One region of the Candidatus Clostridium stratigraminis genome, then DNA from elsewhere that is predicted to be linked to it. Evidence: riboswitches for the same ligand, from Rfam matches in the RefSeq annotation. Region 1 holds a riboswitch; each other region holds the start of a gene.

Region 1 (6,187 bases):
ATAGAAAACTGCAGCTGTTATCCTTTTATATAAAACTGAGTTTATCGTAACGTCCTCAACAAAATATTTGCTTTCAATGCCTGAACTGAATGTATGAAGATCAGCTACCGAAGCTTCGCTTTTGCTCATTCCATTCAAATCGGGATCTGTTGCGTAATTTATTCTTCCTGCCCTGCACGCCACATCAATGGTGGCTTGTGCCTTTACTAAGGCCTTGCTTTTATTTCCCATTGTAAAAATATTTATATATCCTTGAGAGAACATGCTCAAAAAAGAGACCGCTATTATACCCAGAATAGCAATGGAAATTATAACCTCAATAAGAGTTAAACCCTTTCTCACTCCATTAAATTTCATTATTTTCACCTGTCCTACTTTTTGTTCCAGATATAGCCTGAACTGCTTGGTGACTGCCTGAACATTCCATTCAGGGCCTTAATTGCCGCATCATCATCTGGTAATTTAATAAAGTTCTTATAGCTTCCCGTTTCGCCGGCAGTTGGATTATGAAGGTCAACCCCACTCTTAAAAAAGTAATATCCCTGATTTAAAACTGGTACTATATCATCATCCCTTAATACAGGTCCACCAAAATAAACAATTCCATATTTTGCTCCTGGATTGAACTGCGACGAGTAGGTATTGTGGAGGTTTGAAGTATTAGTCCTGATGAAGGAAGAATAACGGTCAAAATCTTCAAAACCCACATTGCCGGAATATGCAAGATTGCCTATCCTATTTGACATAACGGGGGCTGTAATTGAAAAAATAACAGGATCTTTGGTTTTATTTAGCATTACACCACTTTCAAAATAGATCACCTCTGCATCAAAGGTAATGGGAATGGAATTAGTAACCTGCTTAAAGCTGAGGCTTTTTCCAGCCTGTGTGTAGTTTCTAAAATGAAGGATGGATGCCTGAAAGATGGAGGAGCTGCTGGAGCCCTGAGGTGATTGAACAGGTTTACCCTCAAACATTACTCCCTTTCCAAGATAATTTGTGCCTGCGGTTATTCCCTTTATAAGATTAACACCGTTAACCCATTCTGTAGGGTTAAGTGTCATTGAAACACCGGAGTTGATCTTAACAATATAGGTGACTAATTCGGTGGAATTGGGGCTTCCGGCTGTTATCCCCGTGGATTTTATCTTAACCTCTCCGGGATCCGTGCTTTCAAAATTTAGGGAAAACTTGCCGCTCTCCCCAATTTTAAATGCTGTAGCGCTTGTATTTAATGATGCTACCTGGGTATTAAGTTCAGATGCTAGCACCCCAAGATCGGAATAGATATTAGTATTCAGCTTATTCTTAATCAGCTCTAGGCCTACATACACACCTGAACGGCCTAAATAATGGGCCTGAACCCTGCTCTTCTGCCAAGATGCATTTTTAGTTTCTGACACTCCAACCCTAAGAAGGGCTGTTCCCAGTATTACCAGTATTCCCATGATAATTATAACAGTGACCAATGCCACTCCTTTTTTACGAAATTTCTGCATAAAACCCCCTCCATTTTTACAAATCTAAAATATATTCACTATTTCATTTTAACTTATATTATCTTTATTTTGTATCAAGCTTTACACTGCTCCTGCTTTCACTATTTACCGAATAAGTTAAAATGGAGGAAATAGCAAGTATAGCCATCTGCAATTATCAATTCAATTAAAGCATGACCTTTTTTATTTCTAATAAATGCACCCCATAAAATTCCAATTTTTTTCATTCTTTATTAAAAGGGTTATCTTTGCTGTAATTTCCATTATTAAAATCATAATTATTCTTAACAGCTGTGCCATCCTGAGCATAAAGCATGTTTGCATTTATTACAACTGTAAGACCTTGTCTTTCCTTGATAGAAAAATTCACGCTAGTTATATCAGCCATTCTCCCAATAGTCTCTAAGTTATTGATAAAGGCAGTAGTGCTGCTAAAGTCTCCAGTGATATTTATAACCACTGGAATTGCCATTATCTTTTGGGTTGATGTATTTTGCTGATTATTTGCCTGAGCAGCATTTGTATTTTGATTTCCATTTGCTGCAGCGCTTCCATTAGCTATATTTGACTGTTTTTTGTATTCAATTTCCTTTCCAATAGTAAGGCTATTAAGGCTTACATCATTACCAACTGCAAATTTATAAATATCTCTTTCAATTTGTGCTGTCATATTACTTTTAGGCATCAGCTTTAAATTACTATTATAATTTGCCTTAAGCTTTTCTAAATCCGTTGTCATTTTCTTATTACTTGCAGCCATTATTTTTGAGGCATCGAGCTGCTGCTGATAATTTTCTATACTATTTTGCATTCTTCCTATCTTACTTGTTAAGGGTGCAATAATGAAATTATAATACCCATAGCCTACAAGTGCTATTGCTAGTATTGACAATAGAATTTTCTCACTTTTATTTAGCCCATTCATTTTACTTCCTCCTCTACATTTGAGATAGTTAAGGTGAAAGTATTTAATCGATTCTTATCATCTCTAGTTATATTTGTAACACTGCTGTTACTAAATTCCTTTGATTCCTGAAGATTTGCTTCAAATTCATTAATTGAATTATAATTTTTAGCAGTTGCGCTAATATTAATAGTACCAGCATTATATACCAAGCTTGAAATAACAATATCCTTTGGCATATATTTTATAAGACTCATTAAAACAGGATAAACAGGTGTTTTTTCCTTTTGTATTTTGCTTAATAGATCAATATATTCCTTATAAGAGGAAGTTTCATTTCTCAATTTAGTGTTTTCTGTAACTACAGATTTAGCTGCATTAACTTGAGCATTCAAATCGGCCTCCTTAGCATTAAGACTATTAAGGTTTATATTTAATAGAACCACCCCTGCAGCTAAAAGCAAAACTATTATAATTGCCATAAAACTTATTTTTATAAAGGTTTTCCTTTGTATTCTCTTTTCTTTTATGGTATTAGGAATAAGATTAAGTTCCCGCATAGCCTACTCCTTTCTTAATAGCAAGCCAGTATTATTAACATAATATTTAAGTCTAAAGTTCTTGGGAAGCTTTGTTTTTATGCCAATTTCATTGGAATTATCAACTATTTCTACATTAGTTTTAAAATATGCTTGTACGTAATTGTCTATCCCTTTTATTTCTGCTCCCTCGCCGATTATATATATCATATCTAAGGATTTATTAGTTTTTCCTGTAGTATAAAACTGAATAATTTTATTAAATGAATAAAAGGTCTCACTGAAAATAGCCTTTACAGAAAAATCCACTGAGCTCTCTTCTTCTGAATAAAAATTAAATACTCTAATAAAATTTTTCACAGACTCCTCTGTTCTTGATTTTCCAAAGGGAAATAATATTTCAGCTGCATCTTTTATTCCAAATAGAACTTCTCTTTCTATAAAAAGTCTGCCCTTCTCAAGGATTGTAAAGTTGCTGTTGTAGGTACCAATTTGTATAATCCCTATACTTTCCATTTCTTTTTTTTGCTTATGTACATTTCTAAAAACTCTGCTGACATTATTAGGTGCTATATCTATAGCAGCTAGGTTCATTTGTAATTTACTTGCAAGTGCTACATATTTATCAGCTTTTTCCTTAGGTATAGAAACTGCCATAACCTTATATACCTTTTTTTCTTTTGTGTTAATTTTGTCTAATATTTCATAATCCATATAATAGTCCTTGCCCTCTTTAGGTAAGTACTGTGCAGTTTCCCATTGAAGTGTTTTAAGTATACCCCTATTGTCCATAATAGGAACCTCTATATGTCTAACTACAATGTCCTGACCTTGTACAGTAAAGGAAATTCTCTTTGTTCTGACGTTATTATTTTTCATAAACTCGGAAATAACCCTAGAAAGCTTCTGAATATTTATAATGTTATCTTGATCAAAGGCCTCTTCAGGAGTTTCAATTATGCCGCAGAGCTTTACCTTGTTTTTTGAGCCTACTAATACTTTAATAAATTCATGCCCAAGCTCCACAGCCACTAATTCTTTCTCAAACATTAAATCACCACTTTCATTGCCAATTTATAAGGAATAAACTTCTTATATCAACAATTTTATAAATATATTTAAAACATAAAATGTATTGTATTCTAATTAAGATGGTTCAAATGGCGGCACCATCGAATGTCTTCTTAAGTGCCACCATTAAAAGTCCATTACATAGACAAATTATCTTTATGTATTATGGCTTATAATAATTCCATTTAAATAAAAAAGATAGTAAGAAATATAAGCCATAGTTCTCCAGCCTTTATACCTTGATGATAAGGTCGGTTACACTATTAGCTCCCTACAACCCAAGTGTCCACGTACGGATTGTATTTCTCTGCTACCTTAGAAAACTTATTAATAACTTTGCAAATATATTAAAGAATATATTTATAGTTTAAATTTAATTCAGACCTTCTGAAACTTCTGTATAATCACCAGCAGATACACCAGCAACACCATCAGGAACTGTTGCTGTTGCCACACCAGATGCTATAGAATAAGTAACACCCTTAGGTCCGGATGGCATTGCTGAAATAAGATCTGCAGATGTAAGATTTCCTATTGTCACAGTTGTTACATCAACATTTTGATCAGCAGCATACGCTTTAACAGCCGTATCAACGGTCTTTAAATTGCTTAGAATAGCTTTCTTATTAGCATTACCTTGAAATCCTGATAATTTTGGTACAGCTACTGCTGCTAAAATACCAAGTATCGCAATAACAACAATAAGCTCAATCAATGTAAAACCTTTCTTTTTTCTTTTACTCATCATCTTTTCCTCCCTTTTAATAAGCATATTTTATTTCCTCCTTATATATATTTGAAAACCTTAACGGTTATTCATTCTACTAATTAGCAACTGCACTATACATATCAAACATAGGTAAAATCATAGCTATTACTATAAAACCAACAACAACTCCTAGAACAGCTATTATTAGCGGCTCAATTAATGTTGAAAGCTGTGAAGTTGCATTATCTACTTCATTGTCGTAAAAGTCGGAGGTTTTTTCCATTATCTCGTCTAAGGTACCTGTTTCCTCGCCTATTTTCATCATTTGAGTAAGCATTCTAGGAAAAACTCCTCGTCCTTCCAGACTTGCTCCAATAGTATATCCTTTTTTTATAGCTTCAGTTGTGCTCAGCAGTAATTTGCTAGCCATTTTATTGCCTACAACCTTTGTACAGATATTTATTATTTCAAGTACTGGTACACCACTTGAAAGTAGAGTTCCAAAGGTTCTTGTAAATCTTGCAGTTACTATTTTAGTTAAAATGCTTCCAAAGACAGGCAGCTTAAGCTTAAGCATGTCCACTCTTTCCCCAAAATCTTCATTACTTTTTATAATTACTCTTGCTATTATAATTAAGAGAATTACTGCTACCATTAATATTAGACCATATTTTTTCATAAAATCTGCTAAACCCATTACAATAACTGTAGGAAGAGGTAATTTTCCTCCTGCGCTTGTTATCATTCCAACAAAGGTAGGAAGTACAAATATAAGTAATAAGTTTACTACAATTATGGCAACAATACATATTATTAGCGGATAGGTTAAGGATCCCCTTATCTTTTTTTGCAGCTTATAGCTTTTCTCATAATAATCAGCCATTCTAAGCATTACTTTTTCTAAGGTACCACTTACTTCTCCAACACTAATCATATTGACAAGCATTTCTGGGATATCCTTATATTTTCTAAGAGCATCTGATAAGCTGCTGCCCTTTTCAATATCATTACGGACTTCTTTAAGTATATTTCTTAACTTTTTATTTTCTGTCTGCTCTCCTACTACGTCTATTGCTCTTAAAATATTCATTCCTGCAGAAACAGTAAATGAAAATTGCCTGCAAAATATAGAAATACTCTGTAAGGGCACTCTTCTATATTCTGAAATATTTATGTCTAAGGATTTATTTAATAACTTTATACTTTGAGGATAATAATCTCTTTCTCGAAGGTTCGCCCTTACCAAGTTTTCATTATCAGCTTCAATTTTTCCTTTGATTATGTTTCCATCTATCGTTCTTGCTTCATATTGATAACTTGGCATAACTTCCTCCTTTCAAGGTTTCTAACCCTAACTGGCTTTTAATTATAAAAATTATTCTTTTAAATATGCCACTCTCATCAGCTCATCCATTGAAGTTATACCTTTAAGGACGTGGCCTGAACATGCATTTCTTAGGGTTCT
Region 2 (6,187 bases), on a different contig from region 1:
GAAGTTCAAGAAAGTCTGGAGGAACTTACCTTCGATGTGGAAAATATTTATGAGGATATGGAAAATTTAAAAGTAACAAGTTTAGAAGAAATAAGAAAATTTGCAGTAAAAATTCAAAGTGAGTTGAAATCAGTAAACTCAGTAATTAAAAATATTGTATTATATGGCAGTGGAAAAGATACTATTTACAAACATAGTGTTAATGTAACCGCTTTAAGTACAATTCTTGGCAAATGGATAGGGTTGAGTGGCAGTGATCTTAACCTTCTTACATATTCTTCAATCCTACATGATTTTGGTAAAGTTAAAATAGATAAAGGTATTTTAAATAAACCTGGAAATTTAACTCAAAAAGAGTTTAATGTAATTAAAAAGCATCCAACAATAGGTTATAACTATATAAAGGAGATACCTTTTTTAGATAAGTCTGTAAGCTATGGCGTGCTTATGCACCATGAACGGAATGATGGCTCAGGATATCCACTAGGTTTAAAGGAAGAAAATATTCATCAGTTTGCAAAAATAATTGCTATAGCAGACACCTTTGATGCTGTAAATTCCGATAGGATTTATAAAAATAGCAAGGGACCTTTCGAAGCACTTGAAATAATTAAGAAGGAAAGTCTAGGAAGGCTTGATTATGAGTATAGTAATATTTTCTTAAATCATGTGGCAAATTATTATATAGGAGAAATGGCAGTATTAAATTCGGAGAAGATTTGCAAAATAATAAAAATAGATGTAAATGATTTAACAAGACCTCTGCTTTTGGACAACTCCGGATTTCTAGATTTGAAGCATCATAAAGAATTAACAGTTGAGAAATTGGTTTTATAATTAACAAATATAAAGACATTCCAAATTTTATTGGAGTGTCTTTTATATTTTGTTTTTGTTATGCAAATAAATCATTAGTTTCATGGGGCTATATACAATGCTTGTATACCATACCCCCCTATATCATATAAATAAACAATTAACTATCATGTGAAAATGCTAACAATGCTAGCGCGTGAAACATTGTTAAATCAATATTTAACCTGTTAATGTTTTATTTATAGTATCTTTTTTATCTTTCTGTAGTATAATATACGTATAAGAGGTATGGGTAAAACAAAACGGGAGGTGTTGTGATGAATATTTTAATGTATGTTATCAGTAAGGAGTATAGGGATAAATTAAAACAAGATTTTAATAAAGATTTATCCAATAAATTAGAGCAGGAAGTAATTCAAAATGAATTTATTTACAAGAAGGTTTTAGAAGGTAATTTGAATTAACTTAAAATTTAAGCCCATAGATCTTAAATATGACTATGGGCTTCTTTTTACTTAATTATTAAGACATTATTCAATTAATAATGTCATTTTTTTTATAATTATTACAAGTTTATTAATGTACCACCTAAAAAATACAAATTATTTCGTATAATTATTATTAGATATATTGATTTCTCATTTAATATAGAATATAATGGTAATAACTTAATATAAATCAATTATTTTATATTAGTAAATAGCAAATCCATCGAAAGGTGGAGACGCAAAGCCGTGAGTCTAAAGCAAATTTATTTGCCATGATAGTCAGGTTGCCAAAAATATAGGGTAACAGTTGTATCTTTAAGATAGGCACTGTTCTGCCTGTCTTTTTTTAATGTAAAAGTTACTTGTAGCTTGAGAAGTTAAAAATGCTGTTATCTAAAAACAAAATGTTTTATTAATTGAGAGGTGCAGTATGGTAAAAAAGTGGAGTTTAGAAGAACAAAAGTATTTATCTGAAAATTGGGGACAAGTTGATCTTAGAGTTATTATGGAGGTTCTAGATAGAAGCTATGACAGCGTAGTTAGAAAAGCTCAAAGATTAGAGCTAGATACAAATAAATATCTCAAAGAGAATTTAACCAATAGGTGGTCTGAGCAGGAAGAAAATGTACTTAATAATTTTTATCAGGTTAAACCAATGAATGAATTAATGTTATTACTACCCAATAGAACAAGGGAGAGCATAATTAAAAAGGCTAAACAATTAGGCCTTAATTGTGAGAATCGGCATTGGCTTACAGAAGAAGTAACATATTTAGAAGAAAAATGGGGCGTAATGACAATAGAAAATATTGCAAAGAAGCTTGCCAGAACTAAAAATGCTGTTTTACTAAAAGCCCACAAAATAGGACTTAGGGAGCAGATAATTGCAAATGGCGAATATCTAACTCCAAAGGATATTTCTAACATTTTAGCTGTTGGAACAAGAACTGTTTATAATTGGATGGATAAAGATTATTTAAAATATAAGAGATTTAGAATAAATTCAATAAAAAAATATCAAATATCAATAGATAACTTTAAACTTTTTATAGAGGAACACGAAGATAAATGGAATACTAGAACAGCAGATATTAAATTTATTACATCGTGCTATACCACTTTCAGAGACATAGCAAATACTAAAGTACCAGAATGGTTGCTGCAAAAAATTAATGTAGACAAGCAAAAGAAACTTCCCTCATGCCGAAAGCAGTGGACAATTAAGGAAGAGAATAGGGTAAAGTCAATGATTAATGGAGGCAAAACCTGTAAGGAAATAGCACTATTATTAAATAGAAGCTTTTATTCAGTACAAGATAAAATAAGCAGCAAAAGGCATGAATATTTTCAAGGCAATAATATAACATCATCAAATTTAAAGGAAATGGACCAAATTTTAATAGGTGGATAAAGATTTACATAAAGTTGGTTACTATAAGCAGCCTTAGGTTGATAAACAAACTCTCACATAATAAATGAAGATAAAAGGGGGATTTTGCAAACTATTTTAAAGATAGTTTGCAAAATCCCCCTTTTATTTATACATTATGCACCTGCTGTAGAGGATTGAGCTGAGCTATTTGCAGAAGCACTTTGAAATAAGCTTAATAAGGAATCTAAATCAGAACTTAAATTAGTAAGTTTACTAATTCTTGTGTTTTGAATACTTATTACTTTATCTAAATCAGAAGCTGCTGCATCATATTTTTTGCCTTGCACGTCTGATTTAAATTGAGTAAAGGCTTGTTTCATGGTGCCATTGGTAGCTTGTAAGGTGGACATATCATTTTGAATTAATTTAAGTTGTGCTTCAATTTTACTTAAATCATCAGAAGTTAATTGTTTTTTACTTTGTTTAATATTATTAATGGCCGCTTTTACAGCGGCTCTTTTATCAGTTACTGTTTTTCTAAGTCCTTGAATGGTCTCATGATTTTTCTTTATTGTATCTTTTTTCTGAAGCATATTCGCTTTAAATTGCTGTCTTTCCTGAACTAACTGAAGGTGCTGCTGTTGTTTAATAAGTCCATCACCAAATGTAGTGCTTGTTCCTTGTGCATGAACAGCCATAGGCATTATAAGAGCTGCTGAAATCAATGATGAAATTACCTTAAGTTTTAATTTTTTCATTTTAAAAACATCTCCTTAATTTATATTATTTATTATTGACTCTGTTGTATTTATATCCGAACTATTATCTAGGCCATTTAAGGTGCTATCTAAATTATCTATCATATTAGAGGCTTTCTCCATTTCTTTATTTGTTGATGAGGCAGCATCAGCTGATCCACGCGCCGCATTAACATCTGCTGAAGTAGTATTATTATTTTGAACATGGCTTTGAGTAGTGGGTTTTGCATTATTTGCTGCAGTTGTTAATGTACCGCTTCTTTCACAGCCAGCAGCTAAGAAACATATAAGCATTAAGGTTATTAATAAAATCTTTTTCAATAATATCCCTCCTGTATTCCTAATTCTCCTTACAAATAAAGTTTACCATTTTAATATAGGTTAAATCTCCGATAAAATGTGGCAGAATTGTGGCAAGCTTTTAGCAGTTATATTACATATCAAAAGCAAATGTTATAATATATTGTAAGTTGTTTATATGAGGTGAAAATGACATGGAACAAAAACTTATATATATAGCAGATGATGAAATCAAGATTCAAGAATTAATAAAAATGTTTTTAGTTAAGGAAGGCTACGGAGTGGAAGCATTTACGAGTGGAGAGGAGCTTTTAAAGGCATTTAAGGAAAGAGCTGCTGACATGCTTCTTCTGGATATTATGATGCCAGGAATAGATGGACTTTCTGTCTGCACTCAAATACGAAAGGAAAGCAACGTACCAATTATTATAATTTCCGCAAAGGACGGAGAATCTGATAAGATTGCTGGATTAATGCTGGGCAGTGATGACTATATGACTAAACCCTTTAGTCCAGTAGAACTAGTTTTAAGAGTAAAAAGTATATTTAAGAGAATGGAATTTGAGAAAACTAGAGAGAGTAATTCAGAATTAATAAACATAATAGATGTAACTATTTATACTGAAGGCAGATATGCGGTTTGTAATGATCATGATTTAAAGCTTACTTCAATGGAATTTAATTTATTTCTTTATTTAGTGAAGAATATAAATAAGGCAGTATCTAGAGAAGAACTCCTAAATAAAGTTTGGGGCTTTGATATGGAAGTAGATACGCGTGCAACTGATGATATGGTAAAAAGAATAAGAAGGAAGCTTAATAATGAAGGTGCTGCACTTAAAATAGAAACCTTGTGGGGCTATGGGTTCATGATTTCTGGTAAACAGGAATAGGAAGGGTTAAATATATGAATAATTCTAAAAAAACTATTAGGAAAAGTATATTTTTATCACATATATCCATTATTATAATATTGGTAATTTTAACTTCCATAGTATTTAATATATGCATTAATATTTATGTAAGGTATCAAACAAGGAATCAACTTTTATCTGCTGCTCAAATTATTCAGAAATCATTAAACACCCAGCTTATAGGCAGTACAAAGGATAATACTTCTACTGATGAAAAAACAGAACTAAACTCTCTATTAAAAATAAATAGAATACTAAGACAAACCCAAACCTTTCTTGACATAAAATATGCAGTGGTAAACGTAAATAATAAGGTGATCTTTCCAAGGAATTTAGTAAGTGAAGAGGCGAATATATTAAATATTGACATACTACCTTCCTTAGGTAAGAAAAATATTTTAGGCAGTGGGCTGAAAAAGAATAGAATAGAATACTTTAGTGCTTCCAATATAAAGTATGCGGCGCTAATACATCCCTTTGCTTCAGAAAATAAAAAATCATTAGGAAATTTAATACTCTATTCAGATATGAAAAATAGTAATCAGCTTATACTTTCAATTAATATAATACTTTTTTCCATAATGCTTGTTGCTGCAATTATTGCATTGATAATTTCAAATACTGTATCTAAAAAGATTTCTAAACCAATTTCTCTTTTAAATGAAAATGCCAAGAAAATAGGTGACAGAGATTATAAAATTGTACCTGAAAAATATGAGGATAATGAAATAGGAGAATTGGCAGAGACAATGAAAGCAATGGCAGAAAAGCTTGCAGCTTATGACTCTACCATGAAGACCTTCATGCAAAATGCCTCACATGAACTTCGTACACCATTAATGTCAATACAAGGGTACGCAGAAGGAATAAAGCTTGGAGTAATAGAAGATACAAATAGTGCAGCTGATGTGATAATTGATGAGAGCAAAAGGCTAACGAATATTGTGGAGGAACTTCTATATTTATCTAAGCTAGATTCCATGCAGGAGGCTTTTAACCTTGAAGCCTTAAATACTGAAGACCTTCTTAAGGACTGTATAGATAGAGTAAAGGGGATTGCCCTGAAAAATGGTGTGAACATAAGACTAACTTCTAAGGATAAAGATTTAGTGATTATGGCGGATGAGGAGAAATTATCAAGAGCTATAATTAATATATTGGGAAATTGCTTGAGATATTCTAGAAAAGAAATTAGTGTAAGTCTTGAAAGTTTAGGTAACAGTATTAGTATAATCATAAAAGATGATGGGCCGGGCTTTGATGCGCAGGAATTAAAGAATATCTTTGACAGATTTTATAAGGGAAAAGGAGGTAAACATGGACTTGGACTTGCAATTACAAAGAGTATAATAGAAAAACATAATGGAAGGGTTACAGCTGAAAATAACAGCAGGTCAGGAGCATGTTTTAAAGTTATTTTACCTAAAGTAGTTGAATAAAGACCTAAATAGATTTAGTTAAATAATTTTGTTAATGGAGCTTGCAGAAGAGAAATAAACTTTTACTGTAGGTTCCTTTTTGATTTCATATATTATAGGT
Region 3 (6,187 bases), on a different contig from region 1:
AAGTGATAAAATAGATGAGAATCTTGATTATTATGTACACTTAATAGAAGGCTCTGAAGATAAACTCATAAATCCACCTTGGGGAGATAGTTTTTATCAAGGCAGCTTATCTCCAGCTTATAATGAATGGATGGGAGTTTTAACCTTAAAAATTTTGAAAATTTTAGACAACTATAATCGAATAGAAAAGTAATATTGGAAAGAGGTGTTTAAAAAAAGAATTTTTATAAACTCTTGCAATTATATTTGAGACGACTGCGTCTCTTTTATTTTTATCCCTTGAATTATTAAATGGCATGTGATAATATATCTATAAGATACATATCTAAAAGATATATTAGGGGGATAAGTATGAAGAGGCAAAATTTTAGAATGCTGCTTTTGTTAAGTGCAATGCTGCTTTTTCCAATTACCATCTATTATTTTTCACCAGCCCTTATTATTCAGGGGGCAATGGAAGGGATAGTAACTGGCAGCTTTCTTGTATTTGTAGCGATGCTTGTAGGCTCAATTTTCTTTGGAAGGCTATTTTGCGGATACTTATGTCCTGCTGGCGGCTTACAGGAATGTGCAATGCATGTTAATAACAAAAGTCCTAAACAAGGTTGGAAGAACAATATAAAGTATGTAACTTGGCTAATATGGATTATTATAATAATTGTTTGTTTTATATTTAGTAAGCAAAAATTAACTGTAGATTTTTTCAGTATGACAGATCATGGAATATCTATAGCTAATATAAGTGATTATGTTATATATTATGGAGTAGTACTACTATTCTTTGCTCCAAGTATATTATTCGGTAAGAGAATCATATGCCATTATTTCTGCTGGATGGCTCCATTTATGGTAATAGGAAGCAAAATAGGGAACCAGCTGCATATTAAAAGACTTAGGTTATATGCAGACGAAAATGCATGTGTAAACTGTCATATATGCGACAAGCATTGTCCTATGAGTCTTAAGGTAGCAGAGAAAGTTAAAATGGGAAACATGTATGACAATGAGTGTATATTATGTGGGGCGTGCATTGATAACTGCCCTAAAAGGGCAATCAATTATAAAATAGAGTAGGGTGATACGTAAATGAAAAAAACAAGGTATGTACTACTTGGATTACTTCAAGAAGAAAACTTAAGCGGATATGAGTTAAAAAAAATTATAGACATAAGAATGTCCTTCTTCTGGCAGGAAAGCTATGGACAAATATATCCTGAATTGAGTAAAATGGCGGCTGAAGGCTTAGTTGAGATTTCTAATAGGGACCCAGAAGGAGACCTAAAGCGTGAGAAAATAAGTTATAAAATAACTCCTAAGGGTGCAAATGAGTTTAAAAAGTGGATGGAGCAAGAAAATGAAAAGGATACTGTTAGGTCTGAATTTCTTTTAAAGTTATTTTTATCTACTACTAAAAATGATTCTGAAATGCGAAGACATATAATTAAATTTAAGGAACAATCCCAAGAAAAACTAAAGCTGTTTAATTTATTCAGTTCAGAATTAGAACAAATGATTGAGCTTCATAACAATCATAGACAGATTCTTTCAGTATTAGACCTCGGCAAACGCCAAGCAAAGCTATATATAGACTGGTGTGAGGAGATTTTAAAGAATTTGGAAAGAGGGGAATAGTAAGTACTGCTATTTTCTTAAATTAACCCTATAAACTTATAATATTTTTAAGATAGGTAATATTAATTTTTCAGGAGGATATTTAATGTTAGGTCATTTAGGCTTTTCCTATGTTGGCTTCATATATTTACTGATGCTTTGGATTCCTAATACCTTTTGGAGTAAGAGGAGGCCAGTAGATTATGATACTTCAAAGGAAAATAAAATTTTATTATTTTTTGAGCGTGCTGGGCAAGTATGCTGTACGTTAAGTATACTTATTTTTTCCGATTTCAATATTAGAGCCTTTTCACCATGGAGCTTGTGGCTTGTATTATCATTTTTATTGATGCTTTTATATGAGTTTTATTGGATTAGGTATTTTATAAATGAACCTACTGAAGAAAACTTTTACCGAAGCTTTTGTGGCATTCCGGTACCTGGTGCCAGCCTTCCTGTTATGGCTTTTTTACTTTTAGGAATTTACGGTAAGGTAATTTGGCTCATTATGTCAGCTATTCTTATTGGAATAGGACATATTGGGATACATCTTCAGCACTTAAAAGCAATAAGATAGGATTATCTTGAATTTCCTATGAAGTATTATGATATTATTAAAATAGAATTAAAATGTTTTTTAAGGAAATGTTTGATAGATCACAGCTAATTATTAAATAAGAAATGGAGAGATTATTTACAATGGATGTTCGAGATTTAAAAAAGTCCTGTTGAGGAAGTGAGCAGAAATCTACTGGTGCAGTAGAAGGAAATATATTATGCCCTGAATGTAATAGAAAAGGCGTTCAGGTAAAAAATATTACTGTTAAGCATTTAATTAAAGAGGAATTTTCGAAGGAAATTAAAGAAGCTTCTTATTTAATTTGCATGAATGAAGAATGCAATATAGTCTATTTTAACTCAGAGTTAAATGAAGCCTATAATAAGCAGCAGATAAAAGTCCCTATATGGTATAAGAAAGATGCAAACCCAAAATATATATGCTATTGTAATCAAGTTACTGAGCAGCAAATTATAAATGGTGTATTAAAGGATGGAGCAAAAGATATAAAAGATATTATAAGACTTACCGGAGCAATGAAAAACGGTAACTGTGAATTAAATAATCCCTTAGGCAAATGCTGCAGTCCAATTATTCAAGAAACAATTAATAAAACATTGAAGTTAAAGTAGAAGGTAAATAGTACTTATTAAGAAAGCAGGATTACTAATGAAAAATATTATATTTGATATTGACGGTACATTATGGGACACTACAGAAGTTGTTGCAAAGGCTTGGAGCAGAGCAGTTAAAGAAATAGGTGCCACCTCTGCAATAATTTCTCCTGAGATTTTAAAAAAAGAGTTTGGGAAAACCATGGAAGTAATAGCAGAGGATCTATTCTACGACGTAGATAAACAGAAAAAAGTGAAGTTAATTGAATTATGCTGTAAATACGAAGAAGAAGCTTTAAGTGAGGTTACTGATAATCTGTTATATCCCAATGTAAAGGATACTCTAATTAAGCTATCTAAGAGCTTCCGGTTATTTATTGTTAGTAATTGTCAGTCAGGTTATATAGAACTCTTCATGGAAAAGGCCGGAGTAAAGGAATATATTACTGATTATGAATGCTATGGAAATACTGGCAGAGGTAAGGGTGAAAATATCAAAGGTGTTATAGATAGAAATAATTTAGAAGATGTTGTATATGTTGGGGATACCCAAGGTGATTATGAAGCAACAGTATTTACTAAAATTCCATTTATATATGCAAAATATGGCTTTGGAAGTCCTGAGGACTGTTATTTAGCTATCGATAGCATAGATGAATTACTAAATTCTTTTTAGTTTAGCTCAAAAAATATAAAATTACTAAAATTCCCCTTTTCCTCTTTATAAATATATAGTATAATATTGGAAAGTGGAAGCAATGATATATAGTTGGCAAATTGGACACTTAAACTATATTGAGCTAGTAGTGTAACCGGCCTCTTAGCAAACTCTAGGAGGAGATATTAATGAACAAGAAATTACCATTTGTTGCAGTACTTTCAAGTCTTTTGGTTTTAAACACAGCTTCTATTGCCTTTGCAGCACCTGCATCTGCAAACACAGTTATTACTGGGAGAACGGAGCAAGGTAATCAGTCAGGAGTTATTCTGCCTGCTGTAGTTACTAAGCAAATAAATCACAATGTTACAAACTCAGTAACTCTTACCGGAACTATTATTATTGACGGACCTCAATTAGTATTAACTGTTTTAGAACCAAACGGTACTGAGGTTCCATCTAGCAACATCACCTATGTAAAGGCTGATGATAAAACTTATAATTATTCCATTACTGTAAACCCATCTTCCTTTAAGGGTTACGTAAATTATACTTTAAAGGCAAAAACAGTTTATATTAATGGGAAGAATGCAGGGCAAACTCATACTACAGCTCCAGTTACTACTCAAACAATTCATGTTTCTTATGTTGATCATTTTAATTACACTAATTTTACCTGGGGTGCTTACGACAGACAAAACAATGAGTACCCATATTCTTATAATCTTGTAAAGGTTTGGGATGATGGCAAAGAAGTTATGCAGGATCCTACAATAGGAGCTATTCCAGGTACAGATTCAGTGATAATTCAAGGCGCTGATGCTACCTATGATGGTGGAATTGCATTATTAGGTACAGAAGTTCCACCAGTAAATATTAGAAGTTTTGAAACACAAAGTCCAGTTTGGACCTATAATGAGGCTACTAAAAAATATGATTTAACCTTTGATTTAATTAAGAATTTAAGCAACGGTGGTTCCGAAACAGCTGCAGTGGCTACAGAAGGTGTAGCTCCTTTAGCTACTTGCTCTTATACTGCAAAGGATGGAAGATCACCTGAATTTTCACAAAGCTTTAACTTCACAGCACCAGCAGCACCTGTGCCAGTAGGCCCAGTTATATCAGATGTTGTAGTAAGTAATATTGACTCTATGTGGACTGGAAATCATGGTAATGGTGGAAACGTTCAAGAAAAATACATCTTGAGTTTTTACATAAATGGTGTATTTTATAGTGAGGATTTAACTACTAACTTTACTAAAAATTCATCAGGCTTATATGGCAGTCAGGACTTAACTTATAGTGCATCCTATAATGGCCAAACAATAATAATAAACTATACCTTGAAATATGTTGAGCCAGATTCACTAGAAGATAATACTAAAAATAATTAATTATAAAATTATGCAGTGCTCCAAAATGTCGTCACAAAGGACATTTTGGGGCATTTTACATTACTGCTATATAAACACTATTGTTGACAATTTCACTCTGATTTGCTATTATGTGTATGAATGATAACGATGAACATAAGGAAGTGAAATATATGAAGCTTTCTACTAAAGGACGATATGGAGTTAAAGCAATGGTGGATTTAGCTCTGCGCTATGGCGGCGAACCGGTTTCTATTAAAAATGTGTCTGAAAGACAGCATATTTCTGAATATTATTTGGAGCAGCTTTTCTCACCACTTAGAAAGGCAGGCTTAATTAATAGCATTCGTGGAGCACAAGGTGGTTATACTTTAAGCAGGGCACCGAAAGATATTACTATAGATGAAATTATGGAAGTGCTTGAAGGTCCAATTGAAATATCTAACTGTTTGGATGAAAAGAGCTGTGACAATGCTGATTGCTGTGCCACTAGGCTTTTATGGGCAAAGATAAAAAATAGTATTGATAGTGTAACAAAAACTACTACACTTCAGGATATAATAAATGATTATAAGAATATTAATACTAGCGACTTAGAAGGAGTGAACAAAAATGAATAAACCAATTTATATGGATTATTCTGCTACTACCTATGTAAAGCCAGAGGTACTAGAAGAAATGCTTCCATATTTTACAGAGAAGTTTGGTAACCCATCTTCTATTTACTCTTTATCAAGAGAAACAAAAAAGGCTATTGATAAGGCTCGTGACAGAGTATCTAAGGCAATAAATGCTGATTCTAATGAAATATTTTTTACAGCTGGCGGCTCAGAAGCAGATAACTGGGCTTTAAAAGGAGTTGCCTTTGCTAATTTTAATAAGGGAAATCATATTATAACTACAACAATTGAACATCATGCTATACTTCATACCTGTGAGTATTTAGAAAAACATGGCTTTGAAGTTACATATTTACCAGTTGATGAATATGGTTTTATTTCCTTAAAGGATTTGGAGAATGCCATTACTGATAAGACAATACTAGTTTCAGTAATGTTTGCTAATAATGAAATAGGAACTATTGAACCAATTAAAGAAATTGGTAAACTCTGCAGAGAAAAGAAGATAATATTCCATACAGATGCAGTTCAGGCAGTTGGAAGCGTTCCAATTGATGTTAAAGATATGAACATTGATCTACTTTCAATGGCTGCTCATAAAATCTATGGACCAAAGGGAACTGGTGCCCTTTATATTAGAAAAGGTGTTAAAATAGATAACTTAGTTCACGGCGGCGGCCAGGAAAGGGCAAGGAGAGCTGGAACTGAAAACATTGCAGGTATAGTTGGCCTTGGAAAAGCTATAGAACTTG

What was found. A riboswitch is a leader RNA that binds a small molecule or an ion and turns the genes downstream of it on or off. The one in region 1 is predicted to bind cyclic di-GMP.
Region 2: another riboswitch for cyclic di-GMP. It lies ahead of ACJDUG_RS00540 (hypothetical protein); the one in region 1 lies ahead of pilM (pilus assembly protein PilM).
Region 3: another riboswitch for cyclic di-GMP. It lies ahead of ACJDUG_RS08965 (hypothetical protein); the one in region 1 lies ahead of pilM (pilus assembly protein PilM).

The regions. Positions count from the first base shown of each region.
Region 1 is NZ_JBJHZZ010000002.1:289,898-296,084, reverse strand. Features, by position in the region: gene ACJDUG_RS05635 (prepilin-type N-terminal cleavage/methylation domain-containing protein) at 1-357, opposite strand, end outside; gene ACJDUG_RS05630 (hypothetical protein) at 372-1,499, opposite strand; gene ACJDUG_RS05625 (hypothetical protein) at 1,723-2,424, opposite strand; gene ACJDUG_RS05620 (PilN domain-containing protein) at 2,421-2,963, opposite strand; gene pilM (pilus assembly protein PilM) at 2,967-3,992, opposite strand; cyclic di-GMP riboswitch class II at 4,254-4,337, opposite strand; gene ACJDUG_RS05610 (type II secretion system protein) at 4,387-4,785, opposite strand; gene ACJDUG_RS05605 (type II secretion system F family protein) at 4,838-6,046, opposite strand; gene ACJDUG_RS05600 (GspE/PulE family protein) at 6,098-6,187, opposite strand, start outside.
Region 2 is NZ_JBJHZZ010000001.1:111,154-117,340, forward strand. Features, by position in the region: gene ACJDUG_RS00530 (HD-GYP domain-containing protein) at 1-837, shown strand, start outside; gene ACJDUG_RS00535 (hypothetical protein) at 1,134-1,280, shown strand; cyclic di-GMP riboswitch class I at 1,508-1,596, shown strand; gene ACJDUG_RS00540 (hypothetical protein) at 1,735-2,715, shown strand; gene ACJDUG_RS00545 (hypothetical protein) at 2,850-3,434, opposite strand; gene ACJDUG_RS00550 (hypothetical protein) at 3,450-3,755, opposite strand; gene ACJDUG_RS00555 (response regulator transcription factor) at 3,929-4,627, shown strand; gene ACJDUG_RS00560 (sensor histidine kinase) at 4,642-6,087, shown strand.
Region 3 is NZ_JBJHZZ010000004.1:177,296-183,482, reverse strand. Features, by position in the region: gene ACJDUG_RS08995 (hypothetical protein) at 1-193, shown strand, start outside; gene ACJDUG_RS08990 (4Fe-4S binding protein) at 352-1,074, shown strand; gene ACJDUG_RS08985 (PadR family transcriptional regulator) at 1,087-1,632, shown strand; gene ACJDUG_RS08980 (hypothetical protein) at 1,718-2,188, shown strand; gene ACJDUG_RS08975 (Csac_0668 family 2Fe-2S cluster-binding (seleno)protein) at 2,311-2,802, shown strand; gene ACJDUG_RS08970 (HAD family hydrolase) at 2,840-3,460, shown strand; cyclic di-GMP riboswitch class II at 3,527-3,611, shown strand; gene ACJDUG_RS08965 (hypothetical protein) at 3,631-4,836, shown strand; gene ACJDUG_RS08960 (RrF2 family transcriptional regulator) at 4,989-5,435, shown strand; gene nifS (cysteine desulfurase NifS) at 5,428-6,187, shown strand, end outside.